DNA from 4 places in the Pseudoalteromonas sp. SWN166 genome. Region 1 is predicted to be linked to each of the others. Evidence: predicted binding sites of a transcription regulator. Region 1 holds the regulator's gene; each other region holds the start of a gene.
What was found. The regulator sigma-54, encoded in region 1, starts transcription at its own class of promoters, with help from an activator protein. The targets are predictions, from matches to a motif close to GTTGGCACGNNNNTNGNNT.
Positions count from the first base shown of each region.

Region 2: I6F49_RS17555 (YggN family protein) is a predicted target of sigma-54. The motif match lies at 1,250-1,268, and genes of this name have one in related genera.
Region 3: I6F49_RS19225 (TorF family putative porin) is a predicted target of sigma-54. The motif match lies at 1,008-1,026, and genes of this name have one in related genera.
Region 4: I6F49_RS06045 (flagellar basal body rod protein FlgF) is a predicted target of sigma-54. The motif match lies at 1,037-1,055, and genes of this name have one in related genera.

Region 1 covers NZ_JADYXB010000008.1:121,493-123,701, forward strand. Annotated here, with positions in the region: gene lptB (LPS export ABC transporter ATP-binding protein) at 1-250, shown strand, start outside; gene I6F49_RS07155 (RNA polymerase factor sigma-54) at 320-1,819, shown strand; gene hpf (ribosome hibernation promoting factor) at 1,846-2,133, shown strand; gene ptsN (PTS IIA-like nitrogen regulatory protein PtsN) at 2,138-2,209, shown strand, end outside.
Region 2 covers NZ_JADYXB010000041.1:22,425-24,633, reverse strand. Annotated here, with positions in the region: gene I6F49_RS17560 (aminotransferase-like domain-containing protein) at 1-341, shown strand, start outside; gene I6F49_RS17555 (YggN family protein) at 418-1,212, opposite strand; gene I6F49_RS17550 (PA3496 family putative envelope integrity protein) at 1,600-1,785, shown strand; gene I6F49_RS17545 (glutathione peroxidase) at 1,903-2,209, opposite strand, start outside.
Region 3 covers NZ_JADYXB010000057.1:732-2,940, forward strand. Annotated here, with positions in the region: gene I6F49_RS19220 (Bor/Iss family lipoprotein) at 1-168, shown strand, start outside; gene I6F49_RS19225 (TorF family putative porin) at 223-909, opposite strand; gene I6F49_RS19230 (hypothetical protein) at 1,185-2,209, opposite strand, start outside.
Region 4 covers NZ_JADYXB010000007.1:59,307-61,515, reverse strand. Annotated here, with positions in the region: gene flgG (flagellar basal-body rod protein FlgG) at 1-235, opposite strand, end outside; gene I6F49_RS06045 (flagellar basal body rod protein FlgF) at 257-1,000, opposite strand; gene flgE (flagellar hook protein FlgE) at 1,158-2,209, opposite strand, start outside.

The sequences.
Region 1 (2,209 bases):
ATTATTGGATGAACCATTTGCAGGTGTTGACCCGATTTCGGTATTAGATATAAAGAAAATAATAGAACATCTCAAAAATCGTGGGATTGGTGTATTGATTACCGATCATAACGTAAGAGAAACCCTTGATGTTTGTGAAAAAGCCTACATTGTTTCTCATGGGGAGCTGATTGCATCAGGTACTCCAGAACACGTATTAAATGATAAAACAGTACGCGATGTTTACTTAGGCGAGCAATTTAGGCTGTAACATTTACGCCATGTCTTTAAGCATCTGCTAGTATTAATTATAACAACATAAAAGGATTGTTAGAGATACATGAGGCAATCACTACAGCTGCGCATGGGCCAGCAACTTACAATGACTCCACAGCTGCAACAAGCTATTCGTTTGTTGCAACTCAGTACATTGGATCTCCAGCAAGAAATACAAGAAGCTCTCGACAGCAACCCGCTATTAGAGGTTGAAGAACCAGACTATTCCGAAGACGCTGCAGGTAAAAACGAGCAAAAAGCAGATACAGATGACATAACTGTTAGCGCATCTGCCGATGATGCTCCAAGCGAATACGAACAAGATAGTGGTGAAGCACTTGCAAAAGACACGCTAAGTGACGACATGGCTATGGATGTTAGTTGGGATGAGTACATGAGTGCCGCCCCTGCAGCATCATCAGGTCCAATGCCTGAAGACGAATCAATATACCAAGGCGCCTCTACTGAAACGCTTCATGAGTATTTAATGTGGCAATTACAACTAACGCCATTTAGCCCTACCGATGAAGCCATTGCTATTGCTATTGTAGAAGCCGTCGATGATTCAGGCATTTTAACACTAAGCTGCGAAGAAATTTTAGAAAGCTTTAATCAAGAAAACGAAGAAGATAACGAAGTTGAACTTGATGAAATTGAAGCAGTATTAAAGCGCATCCAACTGTTTGATCCTGTCGGTATTGCTGCACGTAGTTTACAAGAGTGTTTATGTATTCAACTTAACCAGTTTGATAAAGAAACACCTTACATTAATGAAACGAAAATGATTTTAACCGAGCATATTGATTTATTAGCAGCTCGTGACTATCGTACATTAATGAAGAAGACTAAGCTCAAAGAAGAAGAGCTTAAAGAAGTAATGACATTAATACATACTCTTAGCCCTAAGCCTGCAGATACTATTGTAAGAGAAGAGTCTGAGTATGTTATTCCTGATGTGTCAGTTAAAAAAATTAAAGGCCGCTGGGTTGTTGAGTTAAACCCAGATAGCATGCCTAAAATTCGTGTTAATAGCCAATACGCTGCAATGTCTCGCACTGTAAAATCCAGTGGTGACAGCCAGTTTATTCGCTCACATTTACAAGAAGCTAAATGGTTTATTAAAAGCTTAGAAAGTAGAAACGACACACTATTAAAAGTAACTAATTGCATTGTTAAGCAGCAACAAGGCTTTTTTGAACACGGCCCTGAAGCCATGAAACCAATGGTCTTAAATGATGTTGCTGAAATGGTAGAAATGCACGAATCAACAATTTCGCGCGTAACAACTCAAAAATATATGCACACACCCCGTGGTATATTTGAGCTTAAATACTTTTTCTCAAGCCATGTAAGCACCGAAAATGGAGGTGAATGCTCATCTACAGCAATACGTGCGCTTATCCGAAAATTAATCGCAGCAGAAAACTCAGCAAAACCATTGAGTGATAGCAAAATAGCGGATATATTGGCTGAGCAAGGAATTAAAGTAGCGAGACGTACAATCGCAAAATACCGCGAGTCTCTGGCTATTCCACCGTCAAATCAACGTAAAAGCTTGATTTAAGACGCTAAACAAAGAGGGTAATGCTTATGCAACTAAACTTAACTGGTCGTCACGTAGAATTAACCGATTCATTAAGAGACTATATTAATACTAAATTTGCGAAGCTAGAAAGACACTCTGATCATATTAATAATGTTCATGTCATTCTTGATGTAGAAAAACTAAATCAAAAAGCAGAAGCGACAATACACGTAAGTGGCGCCGAACTCTTTGCCTCTACAGAACATCAAGATATGTATGCCGCCATTGACTCGTTGATCGACAAGCTAGATCGCCAAGTAATTAAACACAAAGAGAAGCTTGCTCGACACTAATATGATGAAATTAAGCTCACTTATATGCCAGGACTGCAGCAAAGCTGCGGTCCTTTTTAATAGCAAAAAAAGGATT
Region 2 (2,209 bases), on a different contig from region 1:
GCGGCGAGTACGACCGAAACTTAAAAGTACTCAGGCAGCGCCTGCGCGATAATAAAGAGCGTATGCGATGGTGCTTACAACAAGCTATGCCAAAAAACACACGTATAAGCGACCCTAAGGGAGGCTGCGTAATGTGGCTTGATTTAGGAGGCGAATACGATAGCCAAAAGTTATTTTTACTTGCGCTTGAAGTGGGTATTAGCATAACCCCGGGGCTTATTTTTTCAGCCTCTAATAAATATAAAAGCTGTGTAAGGTTAAGTTATGGTGTGCAGTGGAGTGAGCAGATAGAGCAAGCAATTATTACTCTGGGTAAGCTTACTTTATTAGCTAAAAAGTAAGTTCGTGAAACACAAAAAAGCAGCATTTAAGTAAACTTAAGTGCTGCCAAAGGGATGTTAAATAACATTTGCTGTATTAATTGAGTTTAAAGCTAAATAACTGGTAACCTTTAAGTTCTGGCACTTGCATTACTAATTGCTCTTCTTGTTTTGCAATATCAGCAAAGTTTCCACATAAAGAGTTAGCGCGTTCTTCAAGTGCGCTTGCATGAAGCTCTACTTTTTCTTCTATTTGAGCACCCATATTTTCCATGCGTTGCTCAAAGGCATCCATATCGCCACCTGAACCAAGTAATTCAGAGCCTAAAGCCACTAAAATACTGCCCATAGATTGCATTACGGCAGATTCAACAGTTGTTTCTATTTGCTCTTCAAATTGTTGCTCAAAGTTTTCACCAAATTGGTTAAAGCTTTGTTGACCCATTACAAATGTACCTTGCTGGTAAAATGTGTTTTCTACCTCAATTTTAATGTCGTCCATAAGCTCAGACATATTATCAAGGCCGTCTATATTAAATGCATTGCCTACTTCTTCTAATGCCACACCGGCAATTTTAACACCCTCTAGCGCTATATTAGCTACTTCAGGTAATTGTGTGCGTAAGCTATCAGAGTATTTAGTTAGCGCTTCGCGTTGTGAATTATTAAGCGCTACAAATTCCCCATTTACGGTTAAGTCACCATGGGTATTAAATTGCATGGTTTTATTGTTGGCGGTAAAAATTTCTAATTCGTTTGGCTTAATGCGTACGTCATTTTTAAATTCGACGTTACATTCATCATTACTAAATGAAATGGCTGAATCGTTGTCGTTGTGAGCCATTGCAGCAGGTGTACAAATTAATGCGCTAACTAATAGTAATTTTTTCATGTTTATTCTCTACTTTTTGTTGATGACACTTAACTAATAACAAGTTTGGTGCCAGTTTTTATCTTACATAATAAACAATGAGTTAAAGTTTATAGAACACTTTCCATTTATTATTTTAGTTAATAAATAACTATTTTTTAGTCAAATTGGCTAATAAATAAAAAGCAATAAATTTTATTTATCGATACGATAAAAAACTCTCACTTTCCTCAATTCAAATTTAGCGCTATTTATTCACATTACTGACATGAAGACTATTTACAGTAGTCACGTGGCTTTATTTTGATGTTAATTTGCACAGCACTTTAACGTTAAACATTTTTAATTTTACCGGCTATTGCGATAATAAAATCCTTGGTTGGTCTCAAACACTTTATGGAGTGGGTTGTGGGTAAGACATTTAGTTACGATGCGCTAGATGACGATTTTGTTGAAGACGAGTACGAAATGCTCGGACGTAATCAACACGATAAGAACAAGCAAAAGGTTAAGAAGAAGTTGGAAGACTACCTTGAGCAAAAACGCTTGCGTAAAAATCTAGGCGAAGACGATTTAAGCGATTACACCGATTAAATTTCGCTAGTATAAATAGATACCAATTAATATTGAGAGTTTAAATGTACTGTTATACGTATGTTTTAGTTTTAATAGTATTGGCAATAAAGAGGCCTTGCGCCTCTTTATTACTTTTTAAAGCGTATTTTTAGCCTGCGTTAATGCTTTTTGAATTGTAAGCTCTAGCTTTTCGGGTTTAGTGAAAGGTGCATAGCGCTTAATTGGCGTACCATCTGCGGCAATTAAAAATTTAGTAAAATTCCATTTTATTTTACGTGTTAAAAAACCAGGTAAGGCTGATTTTAAGTGACGAAATACCGGATGTGCATGCTGACCGTTTACATCTACTTTGGCTGCCATTAAAAAGCTCACACCAAAATTAATTAAGCACCCTTGCTCTATTTGTGTTGCGTCGCCGGGTTCTTGCTGACCAAATTGATTG
Region 3 (2,209 bases), on a different contig from region 1:
GATTTAACAACACATTGCCCACAAGGTGAATGGCAAAGCGCTCATACGTATAAATCGTTTACTAATGGTTTAGCTGAGGTGGTTGTGAATCAAATCGGCCCAGCTTGGTACCCTAAAACAGTAGAAGTACAATGTAATAAGGTACCATTTAAGGCAAAACAGCTATAAAACGAGAAAAGGGCCAAAAGGCCCTTCGTGTTGCAGCAAGTAACACATTCTTTCTTATAAATTAAAGTCTACAGAATAAGCAACGTAAGCTTTAATATCTGAATCATCCATATCTGTATCAGACAAACCAAAAGTAAAACCGTCTTTCGAAATTGATACACCGTAATCTAAGATATTATCATCGCCAATAAAATCACCAGAGTAATGGCCTAAGTGAAGTGCCATTTCAGTGCCGTTACTGCCAACAGCAAAACCGTAGTCAGCTGTCAGGTAAAGTGAATCACCAAAGTCTGTACCATCACCACTTGCAGCTGATGTTGCTAATACAGAAGCACCAAAGGTAAAGCCTTCAACACTGATGCTACCGTAAATTTCAGAGAAATCTGCGTCTGCTTCAGAAGCTGCGTCTGGGTAAGCGTAATAAATATAACCAACATCGTAGCTAACACTTTCGTTAATATCGCCACCAAAGCCTGCATATAAGTCAAGCTCATAGGTCATTTCATCTGCCCACGATGCATTTGAAGCCCAAGTACCTGCATAAAAGCCCGATTCATTGGCATAATCAATACCGCCTGAAATAGCTGCATCGCCCCCAGTTTGCTCTTGACCACGCCATAAGTAGTTTGATGTTGCCGCTGCATTAGCAGTTACTTCAGCATGTACGGCTGTTGACGTTAAAGATGTTGCGCCCATTAATGCTATAGCACTTATAGCGATGGTTTTTTTTAGTTTTAGCATGTCCATTTCCCGTTATATGATTTTTGCTCGCCAAGGTTTTTATTATGTAATCGGAACCTTTAGGCTGACGGCTTTTTATTGTTTAACTAACGGGATAATTGCACTGTATGTGCCAGCTTCATTATTTTTACTAAAAATTATTTTTATATATTAAAAAACATGAGCTTGCATTTTATGAATAGGGAAGGGGTATAACATTAGGGAAGATGTTGCGCACGTTGGTGGTGCATAAATTAACCTAGCCGCACCATAAAAGTACGGCTAAATTAGAAGGTTTAACCGAATATAGTACGCATAAGGCTAATTGTTTCGTTTACACTGCGACCTTTTTGAACTTCACTCACAATTGAATCGCGTTTACTGCGAATATGTTCAGGAATATCGTCAGCAGCAAGGGCACGGTCTACTAAAATTTCTGCAGACTCTTTACCTCTACGCTGAGTTTTACCTGTTGTAGTTGTAGTACGTTTAGGCTTGCTTAGCAGTTTAATGTAGTTAGAGTTATCTGGTGTTTTAGCATCAGCATAGTGAAAGAAACATGGGATTAGCGCTTTAATAGCAACTAATTGTTCTTCTAACTCATTACTCGGTTTAGCCATTTTGTACCATGACATAGCTTGAATACCTTTTACGATATCTTGCCAGTAACGCTCAAAATCACTATTTTTAAGTTTAGAAACACCAAGGGCACCACATAAAGCATCTAATCGATTATTTGTAATCGGAGTAAATAAATCAGGACGACGCATTGCAAGCAAACGAGTTGCAGGCGCAAGTGTTGGTTTTTCGTTGTTGTCGGTGAATATTTTTGAATAAGCAGCAACAAATTGTTGATACTCATATTGAGTAATATCACCTTCAAGTGGAATATTCACTAGTGCATCATCAAAAGCACCTGGTAAATCACCAAGCATTTGATGGAAGCTCTTTGCACTCTTTGTAGATGCAAACCATTCAACGTCAAAGTTGTATGTGCTTGGATCAAGTGATGCCATGTGCTTACCGCTAAACGCAAGTAAGTCTTCAGGGATCATATCTTTAAGAGATTGTTCACGAATGCTTTTAATGTAGTCTACTAAGCGAAGCTGTTCATCAAGTGCAATAACGTCTTTGTGTTGTTCTACAAATACACTTACAACAGGCCAAGGAGCAATACGTAAAGTTTTAACCTGCAAAAAGCTGATAGCTGAAATAAGCTGGTCGTGTAGCTTTTTAAGTACAGGCAATTGCTGTGGCTCTAGTAAATCGTAGTTCATACGATCTCTGCTAGCATTTAGCAATTCGTAACACCAAGGTAAAA
Region 4 (2,209 bases), on a different contig from region 1:
TTTGGTTGGCTACAACTTTTGCACCCGCACCTAACATTAGGCCCGATGGCATTTCGGTATCTTGCGATGAACGACCGCCCGGCTGATTAATATTTTGATAAAGTAAATCTTCAAATATAGCGCGACTTTTTTTGTAACCTACGGTACTCGCATTCGCTAAGTTATTTGAAATAACCGATATATCGGTTTGTTGGGCGTCTAGCCCCGTTTTACTGATCCACAATGCTGGATTCATAATCGTGTCCTCACTTTAAAGTTAAACAATGCGTAACAGCTGATCTTGACGCTCGTCAATTTCTTCAGCTGTTTTCATTAATTTCACTTGTAATTCAAATTGGCGCTGGTGGCTTATCATGTCGACCATTTCGTGAACAGGGTTCACATTAGACATTTCAAGCGAACCACTTAAAACTTTTACATTGGCAGAGGTATCTACTGTTACATTTGCTTTTGGCCTAAATAAACCATCGTTACCTTTTTCGAGCTGTGAGCTATTTGCTTCAACCACTCTAAGCGTGTCTACTTCTTCTAAAAAGTTAGCCGGTGCGCCTTGTGGTCGAACTTGAATAGCACCATCTTGACTAAACCCTATTTTTTCGACCGGGACAGGTAAAATAACAGGGCCGCCTTCGCCAATTACTTGACGACCACCGCTCGTTACTAACATGCCTTGCGCAGTAATATTAAGCGTACCTACTTTGGTATAAGCTTCGTTGCCTGAGGCATCTTGCACGGCAAGCCACGCGTTATCGCTCATTGCGATATCTAAGTCGCGCCCGGTTTGAACAATGCCACCCGATACCATGTTAGAACCTGGGCGCTCTTGCATTGCAAATACACGTGTAGGCAAACCTTCGCCAAACGCTTGCATAGAACGCGCCTGTGCAAAGTCGGCTTTAAAACCTGTTGTATTTGCATTCGCCAAATTATTGGCTTTAAGCGCAAGCCCCTGTAGGCTTTGCTTAGCGCCAGAGGCCGCAATGTAGACCATTTTGTCCATAGTATCGACTCACATAAAAAATCTCTGAACTTACAAATGCAAAATAGATGCCAGATTAAATTTGACGCAATATTGGGGGGTATTTAGGAAGGCTTACAAAGAGGACTTATAAAAAAGGCTGCAAAAATGCAGCCTAATATATTTAATGGGGTTTAGCTTATCGAATCTGCAAAATACTTTGCTGAATAGTTGAGTTAACTTCAAGCGCACGTGAGTTTGCTTGGTAATTACGCTGTGCAGTAATTAAGTCTACAAGTTCATTAGTAAGGTTTGTATTTGATTGCTCAAGCGCTGATGAGTTTATAGAACCTAAAGTACCTGACCCTGGCTCTCCTGCAATTGGATCACCCGATGTTAAACTTTTTTTCCACGCAGTGTCACCAACTTGCTGTAAGCCTTGTGAGTTTGAAAATCGTACCATAGCAACTTGACCTAAAAATGTTGAGTCACCATTACTGTAAGATGCAACTACTTTTCCATCTGTACCAATATCAATACCAGCTAAACGGCCAACGGTAGCGCCATCTTGCTCAAGTGCTTTTACTTCAAAGTTACCGGCAAACTGAGTAGGTACTTTATTACTTGTTCCCGCTTCATCACGCCAACTGACTGTCACCTTATCAGGAAAACTTGCACCATTAGTTAAAAGAGAAGTCAAACCTGTAGTCGCATCAGACGATAAGTCTATATCATCAAAAGTTGTAGCCGGTGGTGTAACATTAGGTAAACCTGCAGATGTAAACTCAAAAGAATCTATAGGAGAATGTGAACCTGCGACTGTTTCAACTCCATCCGTCCCAAAATTTTTCCCATCTAAAGTTGAGTAAACGTCCCATTCGTTTGGTGAGGCTACTGGATCTTTCTTCACAAAGAACAGCTGTAGAACATGTGGCTCACCTAATGAGTCATATACTGTAGTTGATGTAGAGCTATTATAAGAAGCACTTGTATTTGAATCGAAAGTACCAACTGTTGGCTGAGTTTCTCGTGAATCTAAATTAAATGATGAGTACACTTTACTTGTTGCGCGAGGAGAACCAGACGAGTCCGGTATCTGTAATGGTGATGAAGTACTCAAACTTACGGACGTAGTGGCACCTGTTGCTTCATCAACAGGGAAGCCTTGTAAAAAATTACCTTTAGCATCTACGACAAAATTATCTTCATTTAACTTGAATGCACCTGCACGAGTATAAGAAAAGTCTTGAG